4 regions of the Arthrobacter sp. NPDC057388 genome follow, and region 3 is predicted to be linked to each of the others. Evidence: riboswitches for the same ligand, from Rfam matches in the RefSeq annotation. Region 3 holds a riboswitch; each other region holds the start of a gene.
What was found. Region 3 has a riboswitch for thiamine pyrophosphate ahead of ACFUTU_RS19385 (bifunctional hydroxymethylpyrimidine kinase/phosphomethylpyrimidine kinase). Riboswitches for the same ligand answer to the same signal wherever they lie in the genome.

Region 1: it holds a riboswitch for thiamine pyrophosphate, as region 3 does, so the genes downstream of both, thiC (phosphomethylpyrimidine synthase ThiC) here and ACFUTU_RS19385 (bifunctional hydroxymethylpyrimidine kinase/phosphomethylpyrimidine kinase) in region 3, are expected to answer to the same signal.
Region 2: it holds a riboswitch for thiamine pyrophosphate, as region 3 does, so the genes downstream of both, ACFUTU_RS03500 (ECF transporter S component) here and ACFUTU_RS19385 (bifunctional hydroxymethylpyrimidine kinase/phosphomethylpyrimidine kinase) in region 3, are expected to answer to the same signal.
Region 4: it holds a riboswitch for thiamine pyrophosphate, as region 3 does, so the genes downstream of both, ACFUTU_RS10935 (FAD-dependent oxidoreductase) here and ACFUTU_RS19385 (bifunctional hydroxymethylpyrimidine kinase/phosphomethylpyrimidine kinase) in region 3, are expected to answer to the same signal.

What each region holds. Positions count from the first base shown of each region.
Region 1 covers NZ_JBHVBL010000010.1:78,191-82,637, reverse strand. Annotated here, with positions in the region: gene thiC (phosphomethylpyrimidine synthase ThiC) at 1-1,626, opposite strand, end outside; TPP riboswitch at 1,622-1,729, opposite strand; gene ACFUTU_RS07275 (amidohydrolase family protein) at 1,804-2,886, shown strand; gene ACFUTU_RS07270 (VOC family protein) at 2,965-3,840, shown strand; gene ACFUTU_RS07265 (hypothetical protein) at 3,959-4,393, shown strand.
Region 2 covers NZ_JBHVBL010000004.1:142,267-146,713, forward strand. Annotated here, with positions in the region: gene ACFUTU_RS03490 (energy-coupling factor transporter transmembrane component T family protein) at 1-524, opposite strand, end outside; gene ACFUTU_RS03495 (ABC transporter ATP-binding protein) at 521-2,161, opposite strand; gene ACFUTU_RS03500 (ECF transporter S component) at 2,161-2,781, opposite strand; TPP riboswitch at 2,854-2,997, opposite strand; gene ACFUTU_RS03505 (heme-degrading domain-containing protein) at 3,116-3,667, shown strand; gene ACFUTU_RS03510 (DUF4235 domain-containing protein) at 3,783-4,046, shown strand.
Region 3 covers NZ_JBHVBL010000057.1:18,728-23,174, forward strand. Annotated here, with positions in the region: gene ACFUTU_RS19385 (bifunctional hydroxymethylpyrimidine kinase/phosphomethylpyrimidine kinase) at 248-1,804, opposite strand; TPP riboswitch at 1,825-1,921, opposite strand; gene ACFUTU_RS19390 (Rne/Rng family ribonuclease) at 2,033-4,447, opposite strand, start outside.
Region 4 covers NZ_JBHVBL010000018.1:62,467-66,913, forward strand. Annotated here, with positions in the region: gene ACFUTU_RS10925 (thiazole synthase) at 1-296, opposite strand, end outside; gene thiS (sulfur carrier protein ThiS) at 302-538, opposite strand; gene ACFUTU_RS10935 (FAD-dependent oxidoreductase) at 535-1,905, opposite strand; TPP riboswitch at 1,896-2,017, opposite strand; gene thiE (thiamine phosphate synthase) at 2,045-2,746, shown strand; gene ACFUTU_RS10945 (ferritin-like fold-containing protein) at 2,758-3,444, opposite strand; gene ACFUTU_RS10950 (RNB domain-containing ribonuclease) at 3,486-4,447, shown strand, end outside.

The sequences.
Region 1 (4,447 bases), on a different contig from region 3:
CGAGCAGAAGTGCGCCGTCTTCGCAGGCTCCGCGGGCAGCGTCTCGTCGTGGAAGGACTCGGCAGTCACCGGATCCAGCGAAAGCGCGAACTGGTCGCGCCACCGGAACTCGAACCGGGCCTTGGACAGCGCATCGTCCCGCTCGTTCGCGCCGGGGTGGCCCTTGGCAAGGTCGGCCGCATGGGCAGCGATCTTGTACGTGATGACGCCGGTCTTGACGTCATCCTTGTTGGGCAGGCCCAGGTGTTCCTTGGGCGTGACGTAGCACAGCATGGCGGTGCCGTAGCGGGCGATTTCCGTGGCGCCGATGGCCGAGGTGATGTGGTCGTAGCCCGGGGCGACGTCTGTCACCAGCGGTCCCAGGGTGTAGAAGGGCGCACCCTTGCAGAGCTCCTGCTGGCGTTCCACGTTCTCACGCACCAGATGGAACGGGATGTGGCCCGGGCCTTCCACCATCACCTGCACGTCGTACTCCCAGGCGCGCTGGGTCAGCTCGGCCAGGGTATCCAGTTCGGCGAACTGCGCGGCATCGTTGGCGTCCGCCGTCGCGCCCGGCCGCAGCCCGTCGCCCAGCGAGAAGGCGACGTCGTACTTGGCGAAAATCTCGCAGAGCTCGTCAAAGTGGGTGTACAGGAAGTTCTCCTGGTGGTGCGCCAGGCACCAGCCGGCCATGATCGAGCCGCCGCGCGAAACGATGCCGGTGACGCGGTTCGCCGTAAGGGGCACATACCGCAGCAGCACTCCGGCGTGGATGGTCATGTAGTCCACGCCCTGCTCGCATTGCTCGATCACGGTGTCACGGAAAATTTCCCACGTCAGCGCGTTCGCTTCGCCGTTGACCTTTTCCAGCGCCTGGTAGATCGGCACCGTGCCGATAGGGACGGGGGAGTTGCGGATGATCCACTCCCGCGTGGTGTGGATGTCATCACCCGTGGACAGGTCCATCACGGTGTCCGCGCCCCACTGGGTGGCCCACTGCAGCTTGTCCACCTCCTCCGCGATGGAGCTGGTCACAGCTGAGTTGCCGATGTTGGCGTTGATCTTCACCAGGAATGCCTTGCCGATGATCATGGGCTCGGATTCGGGGTGGTTGATGTTGCTGGGGATGATGGCCCGCCCGGCGGCGAGTTCGCTGCGGACCAGTTCCACGTCGCAGTTTTCGCGGAGGGCCACAAAGCGCATTTCGGGGGTGATGATGCCCTGCCGTGCATAGTGCATCTGCGTTACGGTTTTGCCCTCCGCCCCGCGGCGGGGCACCGGCCTGGCGCCCTTCCACTCGGCCGAAGCCGCGCCGCGGCGCACGGCCGACTTGCCGTCGTCGAGCAGGTTCCGTTCGCGTCCGTCGTACGTTTCCGTGTCTTCCCGTGCCTGGATCCATTCCGCACGGAAGGGTGCGAGGCCCACCACCGGGTCGCTGCCCGGTCCCGCCGTGCGGTAAACGCGCAACGGCTCATTCTGCTCACCGTTCGGTGACGGCTCCAGGGCGATTTCCGTTACCGGAACACGCAGGCCGTCGCCTTCGAGATAGGCCAGTGAATGGGATTTCAGCGACTGCGTGACGGATTCTGATCCGCTTTGGGCTGATTCATTTTGGGCAGGGGTCAGCTGTGATTTCTGGGTGCTCAATTTACTGCTCACTTCCTTCGCCGGCATTACCCGGACAGGTTCGACGGTCGCAGGCTGCGTCAGCCTGATCTCAGCCCCTGCAAGGGCACCCGTGTGGTCGTTAGACGAAGCTACCACAGCCCGGATTGTGCCTGTCCATCTGTGAAGGAGGCCAAAGCTGCGGCCTAAGCTGGTGGAATGGCGCACATTATTGAATTCAGCGGCACTGTGCTCACAGCGGCGGATGAGGAACGCCGGGGGCTCTGGGCTGTGGACGGGAAACTGACGTTCAACCCGCCAGGCCAACGGCCTGATGCCGTCCTGGACGGCTGGGTCCTGCCCGGATTCGTGGACGCCCACTGCCATGTCGGCCTCGGTCCGGGCGGTCCGGTGGACGACGCCGTGGCGTATGACCAGGCCATGACGGACCGCGACGCCGGCACGCTCCTGGTGCGGGATGCGGGGGTGGTCAGCGACACCCGCTGGCTGCAGCAGAGGCCTGACGCGCCGCGCATCATCCGGGCGGGCCGGCACGTTGCCAGGTCCCGCCGCTACCTTCGGAACTTCGCCGTCGAAGTTGAACCGGATGGCCTCGTCGAGGCGGTGCGCAAGCAGGCGCGGCAAGGTGACGGCTGGGTCAAGCTGGTGGGGGACTGGATCGACCGCCCGGCCGGTGACCTCGCGCCGTCGTTTCCGGCCGCCGCGGTGCGTGACGCTGTCCGGGCAGCCCATGACGAGGGAGCCAGGGTCACGGCGCACTGTTTCGGCGAGGACACGCTGGATGACATGCTCGACGCCGGCATCGACTGCATTGAGCACGCCACCGGGCTGCTGCCCAGGCACATTCCCCGCTTCATCGAGCAGCAGGTGCCGATCGTTCCCACGCTCATCAACATCGCCACCTTCCCCGACATTGCGGATCAGGCCGAACCTAAGTTCCCACAGTATGCCGCACACATGCGCGCACTCTGGGCCCGCCGTCGCGAGCGTGTCCTGGAAGCGTACGAGGCCGGCATCGAAATCTATGCGGGAACTGACGCCGGCAGCGTGATCCGGCACGGCCGCATTGCCGACGAAATCCTCGAACTGCATGCAGCGGGGCTGCCGGCCGCAGCGGCGCTGGATGCCGCCTGCTGGCGGGCGCGCCGGTGGCTGGGAGCCGATGGGGTAGCGGAGGGGGCAGACGCCGACGTGGTGGTCTGCCGCGAGGACCCGCGCACCGTGCCGGAAACCATCCGCAACCTGGGGAATGTGATCTTGCGGGGCGGGATCGTCCGTTAGGAATAAATTGAAGCTTCAAGTAATTTAGAGATGTAAAGACTGCCGAAGTCCGGCGGTCCGGACACTCGGGAGTATTCAATGACAGCAGCAGTCAGCAGCCAGGACTTGCTTCCTGCCGACCTCACCATGGGCACCGTCATGCTCAAGGTGGGCGACATGAAGCTCATGACCGACTACTACCAGCGCGCCCTCGGCCTCGACGTTATCGCCGAGCAGGACGGCGGTCTCTACCTTGGCCGGCTGAAGACGCCGCTGGTGCACCTCGCCCCCGCGCCGGGACTCAACATCCCCGGCCGCGGTGAAGCCGGCCTCTTCCACACCGCCCTCCTGTTCGAGGACCAGTCCTCCCTCGCCGCCACTATTGCCAGTGCGGCCCGGTATGAGCCGCAGTCCTTCGTGGGAAGTGCCGACCATCTGGTGAGCGAGGCGTTTTATTTCACTGATCCGGAAGGCAATGGGATCGAACTCTACTGGGACCGGCCCCGCGAGGCCTGGTCCTGGGACGGTAAGAACGTGGTCATGGACAACGTCGCGCTGCCGCCGCAGAAGTACCTGCAGGACCACCTCACGCAGGAATCCGTCGTCGGCCAGCACGGCGCCGGCGCGGAGGTGGGGCACGTCCACCTGCAGGTGGGGGACGTGCAGTCCGCCCACGAATTCTACGTCGGCACCCTGGGGTTCGAAAAGACGGCGGGTTGGCACGGCCAGGCCCTCTTCGTGTCGGCCGGCGGCTACCACCACCACATGGCCATGAACGTTTGGAACAGCCGCGGCGCCGGACCTCGCCGCGACACTCTCGGCCTCGGCGAGGTCCTCATCGAAGTCCCTTCCGGCGACGACGTCGGCGCTTTGGCCGACCGGCTGAGGGCAGCCGGCGTCGGATCACACCACACCGGTGCCGAGCTCCGCTTCGAGGACCCGTGGCGCAACCGGCTCCGGGTCGCTGTCCGGTAAGCGCCGCTGTTCGAAAATTCTGCGCGCTGAGCCGGGCCGACCCGGTTGGGTTAGGCTGACATCCGAAGGGCCCCAGCGCTGCCGGGGCATGCACCGCCAACGGAATGAGGACGAATCCATGGGCTTCACCGAAGTGTTTGTCGCCACCCACAATGACGCCCTCAAGCGCGCAGAGGCGCTGGAAGGCGGCGCCGCCGCCGGTGACGGCATCCGCATCGCCGGCATCAGCGATTTCGAGATTGAACAGCTCGGTGACTTTGCCGGCGCCGCTGTGCACGCCGCAGGGGCTGACTACGAGCTGGCCATGGTGGACGTGGCCAGCGACTCCCTCCTCGGCGTGCCCGCGGCCATGGTCAGGGCGCTGGCGGAGCTCCTCACCTATGAGTCCGAGGGTGAGGGCAACGTTCTGGACGAGGTCGCCGAGCGCTGGGCAGCCGAGGATGACATGCCGTTCGGCGCCGGGGAGGCACGGAAGTACGTCCAGCAGCTGGCAGAGCTCGCCGGTACCGTGGACGAAAGCAGCAGGACCGGGCTCTACGTCTGGTCTTCCTAGCCGGCGATGGGAGCGGGTCCTCGTGTCAAGTCGAAATAACGCGGACGATCTGGC
Region 2 (4,447 bases), on a different contig from region 3:
GCGCGCCGTGCCATGCCGATGGTTTGCCATTCCTCTGCCATCAGGCCCACCAACCGCATGGCTGCCAGCGTCCCCAGCACAAAGCGGTGCGGCAGCCGCGCCTTCTGCGCCAAAGCGTCCGCCAGGTCGGTGGGATCGGTGCAGCTCATCAGCAGCACCGCGGGCAGGGCAATGGCCAGGCCCCGGAGCAAAAAACCCAGCCCCAGCTGCAGGGAACCCTCGCTCGTCGACCAGATGCCGACGTCGAGCAGTATCCTGCCGCTGTCAGGTGCCAGGATTGAGGTGCTCCAGCCCCCCACGGCGGCCGCCAGGATCAGCGGCCAGCCGCGCTGCCACAGCAGCGAAAATGTCAGCCCGGCCAGCGGGAAGACCAGCAGCTCGCACACGAGAGCCACCGAGGCGGACATCCAGTCGATGGACAGCGCCAGGGCCAGCGTGATGAGGAAGACTGCCGCGAATTTGGCCAGCGGGTTGGCGCGCGTCAGCAGGGCCCGGTTTCCGGCAAGTGTTAGCGCTTCCCTCATGTCGCTGCCTGTTCCGGACGCGGCTGGGCGGCTCGCGGCGCGGCGGATCGTGATTCGGCCGTCCCGGGGCGGCCGCCGGAGCCCAGCCTCAGCTCGGTGCCGCCAAGGACATGGGTGAACTCCTCGTCGTGGGTCACCGACACCACGGCCGTGCCGGCGTCGAGCAGTTCGGAAAGGAACGAGGCCAGCTCCGCCCAGGTGTTGGCGTCCTGCCCGAAGGTGGGCTCGTCCAGGACCAGCACCTGCGGGTGCGCGGCCAGGACCGTGGCCACGGACAGCCGGCGTTTCTCCCCGCCGGAGAGGGTGTACGGGTTGGCGTCCACCAGATGGGTGAGGCGCAGCCGCTCCAGCAGCTCGTCAACGCGCTCTTCGCCATGTCCCAGGTGGCGGGGGCCGAACTGCAGCTCGTCCAGCACACGGCCGGTGACGAACTGGTGCTCGGGTTCCTGGAACACCGTGCCGATCCGGGAGATCAGCTGCTCGGCCTTCCATTTGTAGGGGTCGATGCCGGCGCCGGCGCTCAGCCCGAGCGTCGCGGAGACCCTGCCGTCCACCGGCGGAAGCAGCCCGGCGAGGGTGAGCGCAAAGGTGGATTTACCGGCGCCGTTGGGCCCCGTGACGGTCAGCGCCTCACCGGCCCGGACCTGTGCGGTGACGTCCCGCAGCACCGGCACCGGCGGCAAGGAACGGAAACCCCGGCGGCGGGGACGTTCCCGCGAGACCGCGAGCTTCTCCGCGGCCAGCAGCAGCCCGCCGGCGCCACTGCCGGCGGACGGCGGAACCAATCCGGCGCAGCGCCGGCGGGTTTCAGGAACGTAGCCGGGAACCCAGACGCCGGCGGCGGTGAGCTTTCCGCGGGCCTGTTCCAGGACCTCGTCCGGCGTGCCGTCGATCAGCACCGCGCCGTTGGCGTCAGAGCCCGGCTGCAGGACCACGATCCGGTCCACAAGGTCCTTCCACGCGGCCACCCGGTGCTCCACCACCACCAGGGTGGCTCCGGTCTTGTCCAGGCAGCGGCCCACGGCGTCCCGGACCTCCAGGACGCCTGCCGGATCGAGATTCGCGGTGGGCTCATCCAGCAGGATGAGCCCCGGCCGCATCGCCAGGATCCCGGCGAGCGCCAGGCGCTGCTTCTGGCCGCCGGACAGGGCCGACGTCGGGTGGTTCAGCGGGAGGTGGGACAAACCGACGTCGTCCAGCGCCTCGTGCACGCGGCGCCAGATCTCGTCGCGCGGCACCGACAGGTTTTCGGCCCCGAAGGCGACGTCGTCGCCGAGGCGGGAGAGCACCACCTGGGTTTCCGGGTCCTGCTGCATGAGTCCGGCGCGTCCCCGCTGTACGCGCGGGGACGCGCCGTCGATGAGCAGTTCGCCGCTCTCGTCCGCGTCGTCGCTGTCCCGGGTCCCGGCGTCGTCCGTTGGGCCACCGGCGTCACTGTCCCCCAGCACGCCGGCCAGGGCGTGGAGCAGCGTCGATTTGCCGGCTCCGGAGGGGCCAAGCAGCAGGACGCGCTCACCGGGGCGGATGTCCAGGTCGAGCGCGCGGACGGCGGGTTTGGTACGGCCGGCGTGGCGCCAGCCCCAGCCGCGGGCGTGGACCGCGGCGGGGCGGACGCCGGCGTCGTGGGAAGCGGGCATCAGTTGAAGACGGGCTCCGTGGCTGCCTTGCGGGACGCGAAGGAGCTCAACACACCGGTTTTGGCCAGGCCGCGGGTGGCGATCCAGGACAGCGCGCCGGCGATGACCGCACCGGAGATGGCGCAGAACACGATGTACGCGAACTTGTCGCCGGCGGTGTATGCGATGTTCCAGCCCCACGGCGCGAAGGAGTCGTTGAGGCCGCAGAACAGCCCGGCGCCTGCCCCGGCCAGCAGCGAAGCGGGGAGGTTGAACTTCCGGTACGCCAGGGCGGCGAACACGAGCTCCGCACCCAGGCCCTGGAGGAGACCGGAGATCAGCACCGTGGTGCCGTACTGCGAGCCCATGAGGAGCTCGCCCGTGGCCGCCACCGTTTCGCAGAACAGGGCAGCGCCCGGCTTGCGGATGATGAGCATGCCCAGGACCGCCGGAATCATCCAGCCGCCTGCGTACAGGCCGGTCAGCGGCGGATAGACGGCGTTGACGGGAGTGGAGATGAGGTTGGCACCCTGGGACCATGCCCAGAAGATCACGCCGCCGGCGACGGCGATAAGCGCCGCCACCACGATGTCCGCCACGCGCCAGTTGTAGCTGGTCTTCTTGATTGCTGCAGTTGTCATGATGGTCCTCCTGAGGAACAGGAGGGGAAAGCGTTACCCCGGCTGCCGGTGGCTGGGCCTCCTGCTGCCGGGCACTCTGAGAACTCGACTCCCTTGCGCCGGTACTAGCCGGATCAGGTTCGAGGGTCTGCGGCTGTCCGCACTCTCAGCGCCCATCCGCGGTTGCGCTGGCTGCTGCCTTTGCATCCCGACGGCGGCGCTCCCCTGTCGTGATAAATCTGCCCTTGTGGGCGGGTCCAGTTTACACCCCGGCGGCCCCGGAATCCCGGGCCCGCCGTCATAATCCGGGAGACAGCCTGCTGGCCGGACCGGCTGCGCGGAGTACATTGGGGCCATGACGCAACAGGACTCCGCCGGCTCTGCCCTGCCCGCCTTCGACCCCGATTCCGCCGAGGAACAGCCGGCCGGATCCCTCGAAGCCCTGATCGGCCGGATCGAGGGTGAGATCGCCGAACTGCAGTTCCCCAGGTTCAGCAAGGACGACGCCCTGGCCCTCGGCCTGGAACTGGTGGAACGGGGCAAGGAGGACAACCTGCCCATCGCCATCGACATCACCAAGGGCGGGCAGGTCCTCTTCCATGTGGCGCTTGAGGGAGCCACCCCTGACAACGAGGGCTGGGTGCTGGCCAAGCAGCGTACCGCCGCGCGCTACGAGGAGCCGTCGCTGCTCGTGGGCCTGCGCGGCAGGGTCGGCGGCGGACGGATCGAGGACAACGCGTGGTTCGACCAGTCCACCTACGCCGCCCACGGCGGAGCCTTCCCCATCTATGTGCGGGGTGTGGGCGCGGTGGCCGTGGTCACGGTCTCCGGACTGCCGCAGAAGGCGGACCATGACCTCGTGGTCCAGGCGTTGCGGGAAATCCACCGCTCCATGCCGGCGGACTGACGCCTCACGCGCTTGGGCCACGCCTCATGCGCTTGGGCCACGCCTCATGCTGCCGGGCTGCCTCATGCGGTTAGGCTAGGGAAAGACCAGTGTTCATCACGCTAGGAGTTCCGGAATGAGTTTCTTCATCAAACTGCTTGGCACCGGCATCAGCCTGCTGGCAGGGTTCGCCGGCACCAAGGCCGTCGACACCATCTGGGAAAAGGTCACGGGGCAGAAGCCGCCCAAGGGTGACAAGGACGATGTTCCCACCACACTGCGGACCGCCCTGACGTTCGCCCTCGTCTCCGCTTCCGTGAGCGCCGTAATCCAGGTCCTGGCCAACCGCGGCACGCAGCGGGCCATCACCCGGTTCGCCAAGACCCAGGACATCGTCTAAAGGGCGGATCCTCCCCGGCCGGGCCCCCTTCCCGGGACCTGCGCCCCCAACATCGGGTGGGTCGCCCCGAAACCCGTTCCGGGTCAACGGCCGGGTTTCCCCAAGCACCCCAGGACATACTGTTGCTGTTCCGAACCCGGCAGTGCTGATGACCTCGGCCGGGCCCGGAACAGCCGGACCCGGCACCGCAACCCGCGGTGCCGGGTCCGTTCGCATACTGCAGGCTTTGTCCGCAGCGCCTGCCCCGGGACATGCCTTAGAACCGGCGCTGCGACATGCCTTAGGACCGGCGCTGCGTGCGGCACTGGGACCGGCACTGGGACCGTCAGGGGGGGCCGGTCGGGGCGTCCGGCAAGGAGGCCGGCCGGCCCTGCCACGGGGCTGCAGAAGTCACGAACGCG
Region 3 (4,447 bases):
TGCCTCAACGCCGTGGATTGCCCGGGGGAACCCGTGAGCTATCCCAGGAACAAGCCCGACAGGGCGGTCCGGGTCATAACCCAAGTGTTGGCGTAAGCACCGAAGATCTAGAATACGCTAATTCCGACGTCGGCCGCAAATGAGGCTGGCACTGGCGGGTTGTCCGTGATAGGCGCCACAGGGGACGCCGTTCCGGACATCCGGTGCCGTGCGCGACCATCTTACCGGGTGCCGGGCGCGCTTCCGTTCAGCTGTGCCGGCTCGGCGCGTCGAAGAACTCCACCTCGTACCGGCAGGAGTGCCGGAAGGCGGTGACCATCGCTTCGCGCTCCCCCGCCGACGCGGCACGGCCGGCGTCATCCGCTATTTCGATGGCCCGCAGGGTGGCGGCAGCGAAGTCCTCGTCGGCGTAGGTCCGCAGCCACTCCGCATACGGGTGCCCGGCATCCGCCCCGGCGGCCAGGTACTCCGCGTGCAGGGTCTCCCCCACTTCGGCGTAGAGCCAGAAGCAGGGCAGGACTGCTGCCACCAGCACGGCGTAACTGCCTCCGGCCGAGGAAGCCAGCAGATGGTCGACATAGGACTTCGTGACCGGCCCCAGCTCCGTCTGCACCGTGCGGGTGCTGAGCCAGTTGCGGTGCAGTTCAGATTCAACTTCCAGGCATTGCTGGGACGACCGGGCCCAGAACAGCTGCTCGGCCTCGGTCGGGGCTAGTGCGCTGGCCCGCGCCAGGACGCGAGAGTAGCCGTTGAGGTAGATGGCGTCCTGGGCGAGGTAGTACGCGAATTCCTTCTCCGGCAGAGTGCCCCCGGCAAGCCCCCGGATGAAGCCCAAACCGTAGATGGCTTCCAGATGGGTGAAGGTCTCGGCACGCAGCAGTTCCGCGAATCCGCCCTTCGGTTCGGACTGGGCTGAACCCCCAGCCCCGGCAAGGTGGTGGAAGTGGTTGATCGGGCCGTTGCCGGCGCCGACCTCCAGCCCTCCGGAGGTCCGCAACGCCTCGGCCAGCCAGGGCTTGACCTCCCGCAGTGACGCTTCCCAGTCGCCCAGCCGCGCCTGCACGGCGGCCATGGCGGACGACAGCGAACATCCGGTGCCGTGGCTGTTCCGCGTGGCGATCCGCTCGCCGGCCACCTCCACCACTTCCGCGGACAGCAGCCCGGCGGTGTTGACGAGGGCGTCAGGGCAGGTGGCCCCGTTCAGGTGACCGCCTTTGACCAGGACCGTGGCACCGGTCCGCTCAGCGAGGCGTCTGCCCTGGTCCAGGGCGCCCGCCCAGTCCGCGGCCTCCGTTTCCCCGAGCAGCATGGCAAGTTCGGGAAGGTTCGGCGTGATCAGGTCCGCGAGCGGCAGCAGCTTCCGGAGTGCTGCCTCCGCAGACTCCTGCAGGAGCCGGTCACCGCTGGTGGCCACCATCACGGGGTCGAGAACCACGACGCCGGGACGCACGTTTTCGAGCCAGCTGCGGACAGCGGCGATCACCTTTTCATCCCCCAGCATGCCGATCTTCACGGCGTCCACTTGGATGTCGTCGCTGACAGCATCCAGCTGGGCTGACAGGAAAGATGCAGGGGGAACGTGGACGCCGCTCACGCCGGTGGTGTTTTGCGCCGTGAGGGCGGTGATCGCGGCCATGCCGTAGCCGCCGTGGGCGGCGATGCTTTTCAGGTCGGCCTGGATGCCTGCACCGCCGGACGGATCCGAGCCTGCGATGGCGAGGACCCTGGGAACCGCGCGAGCGGCCGGAATGGCAGTCGCTGCGTGATCCGGAAGTGAATTGGCGGCGGCCTCAGGAGCGGGCATGACCGATGCTGATGACAGTGCTGTCGACAAGAAGACATCCCTTCGCCGGTGCTAACCGGACAGGTTCAACGGGTTTGGATCTCAGCCGGCCCGTGCGCGGCACCCCGTGTCAGTCCTCCAGCCTAGCGGTTCCTTCGAAACATGGCGCTGATTCCGGCGTTTGCGACAGGAGGTCCGGCACCGCAGTCGCGGTACCGGACCTTCGGGCGGACCCAGGGGCCCGTCAACTCAGAGTTCCGAGGCGGGTACCCCAACTCCCAGAATGATCGGTTCACCGGCTGGCTGCGGAGCCGGCTTGGATGCCTGATCGTTTCCCGTCCCCGGCGCCTTAGCTTCGTGCGAGTGTCCCGCGGCGGCTGCCGGAGCGACCTCGTGGTGCTCCACGGAGGTTTCGTTGGCTGCACCCTGCGGGCGGCTGGCGCTCCGGTTGCGGCGCGGACGGCGCCCGCGGGATGTCCCGGCCGCACCGTCGGCAGGCTGGACGCCGGCAGGCCGGCCTTCCGGCTGACGGACCACCGGCTGGGCGGGAGCCGCTGGAGCCGGCGTTTCTTCCCTGGCCTCTTCCGTCGCGGCGGGGGCTTCCTTCTCGGCGGGAGCCACCGGGCTGCCGAGGTGCGCGAATGCCTCCTCCAGGCGGTCCAGTGTCAGGGCGGGTGCTTCCTTGGGCGGTTCTTCACTGTGGTCGACGAACGGAAGAATCACCTTCTCGCCACCGAACGTCAGGACTGCCCCGGGACGTCCGGAAACGCTTTCCGTTTCCGGAGCGCGGTGCACCACCGGGCTTTCCGGCGCGGCAGCTGCAGGTGCCGCCGGCCGCGCGGCTTCCCCTGATGCGGCGGCATTGTGCGCCGCCTCCTCATGCAGATGGGCGGCATGCGCGGCGGCTGCAATGTTGGCAAGGGCAGCGCGGGTGGCTTCAGCCTTGGCGTGGCGTTCTGCTTCCGACGGGTCAGGGTGGTGGACTGCAGCAGGGGCGGCTGGAGCACCTTCTGACTGCTGTCCGCCCTTGCCGCGGCGCCGCTTGCGCTCCGGCCGTGCAGGAGGCTGGACCTCCGCCCGGTGTACGTGGTGCTCTGCTGCCACGGTGTTGGCCCGGCGGTGCTCCACCGGCTCGTCATGGGTAACGACGCCCCGGCCAGCACACACCTCGCACTGCTCGCCGAAGACTTCCAGGAGTCCGGTGCCCATCCGCTTGCGGGTCATTTGTACGAGCCCCAGAGACGTCACTTCGGCCACCTGGTGCTTGGTCCGGTCGCGGCCCAGGCACTCGACCAGGCGGCGGAGGACCAGGTCGCGGTTCGATTCAAGCACCATGTCGATGAAGTCGATCACGATGATGCCGCCGATGTCGCGCAGCCGCAGCTGGCGGACAACTTCCTCGGCAGCCTCGAGGTTGTTCTTGGTGACGGTCTCTTCGAGGTTTCCGCCGCTGCCGGTGAACTTTCCGGTGTTGACGTCGACCACGGTCATGGCCTCGGTCCGGTCGATGACCAGGGAGCCGCCGGAGGGCAGGAACACCTTGCGGTCCAGCGCCTTGTGGATCTGCTCGTCAATGCGCCAGGCGGAGAAAATGTCCTCGTCCCTGGTCCATTTTTCGAGCCGGCCCACCAGGTCCGGGGCCACGTAGGTGACGTAAGCCTCGATGGTGTCCCATGCTTCGTCGCCGGACACGATCAGCTTGGAGAAGTCCTCGTTGAAGACGTCGCGCACAACCTTGATGGTCAGGTCCGGTTCGCCGTAGAGCAGTTCCGGGGCGAGGACCTTGGTGGACTTCGCCTGGCTTTCAATCCCCTCCCACTGGGCGCGGAGGCGGTTGATGTCGTGGGTCAGTTCCTCCTCGGAGGCCCCCTCGGCAGCGGTGCGGACAATGACGCCCGCGTCCTCGGGAAGGCGGTCCTTGAGGATGCGCTTGAGCCGGTTGCGTTCGACGTCGGGCAGCTTGCGGGAGATGCCGGTCATGGACCCGCCGGGGACGTACACGAGGTACCGGCCGGGCAGGGAGATCTGGCTGGTCAGGCGTGCGCCCTTGTGGCCCACGGGGTCCTTGGTGACCTGGACCAGGACGGAGTCGCCGGACTTCAGGGCGTTCTCGATCCGGCGCTGCTTGCCCTCAAGGGTGGCCGCATCCCAGTTGACCTCACCGGCGTACAGCACGGCGTTGCGCCCGCGTCCAATGTCGACGAAGGCAGCCTCCATGGACGGCAGGACATTCTGCACCTTGCCCAGGTAGACGTTGCCGATCAGGGAGTCCTGCTGCGTCTTGGAGACGAAATGTTCGGCCAGGACGCCGTCCTCCAGGACGCCGATCTGGATTCTGTCATCGCGCTGGCGGACGATCATCTGGCGGTCCACGGATTCCCGGCGTGCCAGGAACTCGGCCTCAGTGATGACCGTGCGGCGGCGCCCGGTATCGCGGGATTCGCGGCGGCGCTGCTTTTTGGCCTCCAGGCGCGTGGATCCCTTGACGCTGGTCACACGGTTGCTCGCCGGCGCCTCACTGATGGTCCGGGGGGCGCGGACACGGGTGACCGTGTTGGGCGGATCGTCTTCTCCCCCGCCGGTCAGTTCCAGGTCCTGGTCACCACGGCGGCGCCGCCGCCGGCGGCGGGACGTCACGCCGTCTTCCGGCTGGATACCTTCGTC
Region 4 (4,447 bases), on a different contig from region 3:
TCCAGCGCCTCACGGGCCAGCTCGGCCGTCATGACCGCGTCCCTGGCCGTGAAGCAGCCGGCGGTGTTGGGGAGGACGCGGATGTTGTGGTCCACCAGCAGCTGGAAGAGCGAGCCCGTTTCGGCAGGCGAATAGCGGCGCATCGCCACGGTGGTCAGCTGCGTTCCGGACGCCACCAGCGCTGAGCCGAGACCGTCCAGGCTCGGAGCCCCTCCGGTGCCCATGATGAGCCGTGAGCCCAGTTCCACCCCGTCAATGACCAGGCTGTCCGCTGTTTCAATCAGTGTTTCTGCCATCGTGCTCATCCTCCTTGGACTGCCGTGACGAGTTCGATCTCGTCGCCCTCGGCAAGGGCGGTGCTGTGCCACTGGCTGCGGGGCACCACGGCTGAGTTGCGGGCCACCGCAACGCCCAGCCGCTGGCCGTCGGCTGCCTGCCCGCTGGCGGACAGGCGCCGTCCCGTGACCTGGCTGACGAGTGTGGTGACCGAGGCGCCCTCGCCTACTTCCTGTTCAATACCGTTCAGAGTGATGTTCATGCTGATTCCTTGCTTGGGTCAAATGTGACGTGCGTCATGCGGGGGTGGCCGCTCCGGGGCGGTGCTGCCGCTCCGGGCGAATCGGAAAGTCCGGGGGAAAACCGTGCCGGCCGGAACGCGGCCCAGCGGGGGTCGGTGATGCCGTCCATGAGCTGCCGGCAGATCGCCGCAGCCGCCGGAGTCAGCAGCACGCCGTGGCGGAAGAAGCCGGTGGCGATGATGAGGCCCGCCACGTCCCCGCCCGCCTCGCCACTCGCGGATACGCCCGCCGGCACGCGGCCCAGCAGGGGCGCGTTGTCCGGTGTGCCGGGCCGTGCCCTGGCGGTGGCTTCGAGCAGCTCGAGTTCGGCAACTGCCGGCAGCAGGGCCTGCGCGTCACGCAGCAGCTGGTAGACGCCGCCGGCGCTGGTGCCCGGCACGCTGTCCTCGCGCTGGGTGGCACCGATCACCACCGTGCCGTCCTGCCGGGGCACGATGTAGACCGGAACCCCCCGGACGATGCCCCGCACGGTGGCGGTGAGGAGGGGCTGCAGGTGCGCGGGGACGCGGAGCCTGAGGATGTCCCCATAGACCGGGCGCAGCGGCAGCTGAAGGCGTTCCGGCAGGTTCTGCAGGTGAGCGGCGGCCAGGCCGTTGGCCACCACCGTCTCGGCGGCAAGCACGCTTCCGCCCCCCGCCAGCCGGACCCCCCGGACCCGCCCGCTGTCCCAGAGCAGGCCGGCGGCGTGTTCCCGCACCGCGAATCCGTCCTCGACTCCGGTCCCCTGGCCGGCAACCCCCCGGCCCGCAATCTCCTGGGCTGCAATCTCCTGGCCTGCAATCTCCTGGCCTGAGCCGGCCAGCTCCGCCGCCAGCGCCCTGACAAGATTGCGCGGATCCACCTGATGGTCCGCGGGGATGTCCAGGGCGCAGGAGATGCCAGGGCTGAGCAGCGGCTCCCGGGAGCGTGCCTCGCGGATGGTCAGCGGCTCCACGTCCAGGCCGTGGCTCCGCTGGACGTCCCGCAGGTCCATCAGTGCCCGGCGGTCGGCGGGGTCCGCACCCAGCGCAAGGGTCGGCGTCGTCAGGTAACCGGAGTCCCCGCCGGTGGTGAGCGCGGCGGCGAACCCCGGCCACCTGGCCGAGGACTCCAGCATCAGTTCCAGGAGCCCTTCCTCCTGGTAATGCAGTTCGCTGACCGGGGCGAGCATGCCGGCAGCGGCCCAGCTTGCGCCGCTGCCGGGGGCTTGGTCAATGAGCACTACGGAACGGCCGGAACGCCGCGCCTCCCAGGCGATACCGTGGCCAACCACGCCCCCGCCGATGACGGCAACGTCAGCCTCAATGACTGTGGCGGCATTATTTTCGCCGCCGGGTCCAGGGTTCATGATTTCCTTCCCTACGCCGGTACTAACCGGATCAGGTCAAGCGGTCGGCTCTGACGCCCTCTCAGCCCTGCGCCTTTTATGACATCGGCGACGGGCTCCCGCGGTACCTGCCCAGTTTAGAGGAACTAAGGTGGTTGCCATGACCCAGCACTCTGCCCACACCACGGCCCGCCTGTACCTCTGCACCGACGCCCGCAAGGACCGCGGGGACTTCGCGGACTTCGTGGACGCGGCGTTTGCCGGCGGCGTGGACATCATCCAGCTGCGGGACAAGAGCATCGAGGCCGCCGAAGAGCTCGAACTTCTCGAGGTCGTCCACGCCGCGGCCCGCAGGCACGGGCGGCTCTGGGCCGTGAACGACCGCGCCGACATCGCCTCCATCGCGGGTGCACCGGTGTTCCACATCGGCCAGAAGGACCTGCCGCTGCGCGCTGCCCGGAAACTGCTGCACGATGCAACGGTGATCGGGCTCTCCACGCACAGCACGGAGCAGGTGGATGCCGCCATCGCCGCCGCGCACGGGCGCAGCGGCCTGGACTACTTCTGCGTGGGCCCGCTGTGGGCCACCCCCACCAAACCCGGGCGCGCCGCCGTCGGACTCGACCTGGTGACGTACGCGGCGCAGGCTGTCCGCACGGCGAACGAGGAACGGGTGGGAGGCCTGCTGCTGCCCTGGTTCGCGATCGGCGGGATCGACCGCACCAACGTGGAGCAGGTCCTGGCGGCCGGAGCCAGCAGGATCGTCGTCGTCCGCGCGATCACGGAGGCGCCGGACCCGGCAGCCGCCGCGGCCGAACTGCTCGACGCCCTCGACGCAACGTCCCCGGCTGCTGTCGTTTAGCGACCGGCAGGCTACCCGCTCAGGCCCAGCTGCACCATCCGCCGGGAATGGTTTTCCGCGACCTCGGCGGTGATGCCGCGGACCAGTTCCCGTGCGGTGGCCTCCGTGGCGCCGGGTTCCGCTTCGACGAACATCTCGCCCAGGAAGGCATGTTCGTGGCCGACCCGCTGGGCCTGGGTGATCGCCTCGCCCAGGAGGCGGCGGCCCCACAGCGCCAGTCTCGACGCGAGCCGGGGGTCATCGGCCAGCGCGCCCTTGAGCCGCTCACGGAGCACTGCCGTGGCCTCTTCGGAGGACTGGATCTGCCGGATCACGTCCCGGGTTCCGGCGTCCACGAACCGCGCCACGGCCTGGTAGAAATCGGCGGACACGGTGTCCACCACGTACGCCTTCATCAGGGATTCGTACCAGTCCGCCGGGCGGGTCCGTTCATGGAAGTGGTCCACGGCCGACTGGAACGGCAGCATCGCGTGTTCGACGTCAACGCCCATCTCTGCCAGCTTGGCGCTCACCAGCTCGTAATGCTGGAATTCGATGACGGCGATCCTGCCCAGGACGGCACGGTCGTGCAGCGTCGGCGAGTAACGGGCGTCGGAGGAGAGCCGTTCGAACGCGGACAGTTCACCGTACGCCATCACACCGAACAGGTCTGCGACGAAGCGGTCGTAGCGAGCGGTGCCAGCCGAGGATGTGCCCATAATCCAAGACTAACGGCGCAATTCGGGCTAACCTGATTTTCGTGTCACATCATCGGCTGTCGCCCAGCGTCCACGAGCAGACCAACGCGCTCGCGGATGCCCTGAGCGCGCTGCGGACGGAACTGGAGCTTCCCGGGGAATTCCCGGAAGAGGTGCTTAAGGAGGCCGAAGCCGCCGTCGCCAGCCGGGACTTCCCCGACCTGGACCTGACCGGGGTGGACTTCCTGACGATCGATCCGCCGTCGTCCACGGACCTTGACCAGGCGCTCTTCATTGAGCGGCTCGGCGGCGGTTACCGGATCCTTTACGCCATCGCCGATGTTCCGTCCTTCGTGCAGCCGGGCGGCGCGCTCGACGCCGAGACCCGCCGCCGCGGGCAGACGTTCTACGCCCCGGACGGCAGGATTCCGCTGCACCCGGAGGTCATCAGCGAGAACGCCGGCAGCCTGCTGGCGGGGCAGCTGTGCTCCGCCTTCGTCTGGGAGTTTGAACTCGACGCCACAGCCGAGGTGGTGTCCGCGCTGGTCCGCCGCGCTGCCGTGCGCAGCCGTGCCAAGCTGGACTACAAGGGGGTCCAGGCCGACCTCGATGCCGGCACTGCACCGCCCATGCTGCAGCTGCTGCGCGAAGTGGGCCGCAAGCGTGTCGACCTGGAGCGGGCCCGCGGGGGTGCCAGCCTGAACATGCCGGAGCAGGAGATCGTCCAGCTTCCCGACGGCGGCTACCGGATCGTGGCGGTCCCGCAGCTTCCGGTGGAGGACTGGAACGCCCAGATTTCGCTCATGACCGGGATGGCTGCAGCTTCCCTCATGCTCGACGGCAAGGTGGGGATCCTGCGCACCATGCCGGCCCCGGATGAACGCTCGCTCAGCCACTTCAAGCGGCAGACAGCTGCGCTGGGCAAGCCGTGGGACGGCCAGGAAAGCTACGGCGAGTACCTGCGCACCCTCGACCCCACCGACCACCGGCAGCTGGCCATCCTCCACTCGGCCGGCATGCTGTT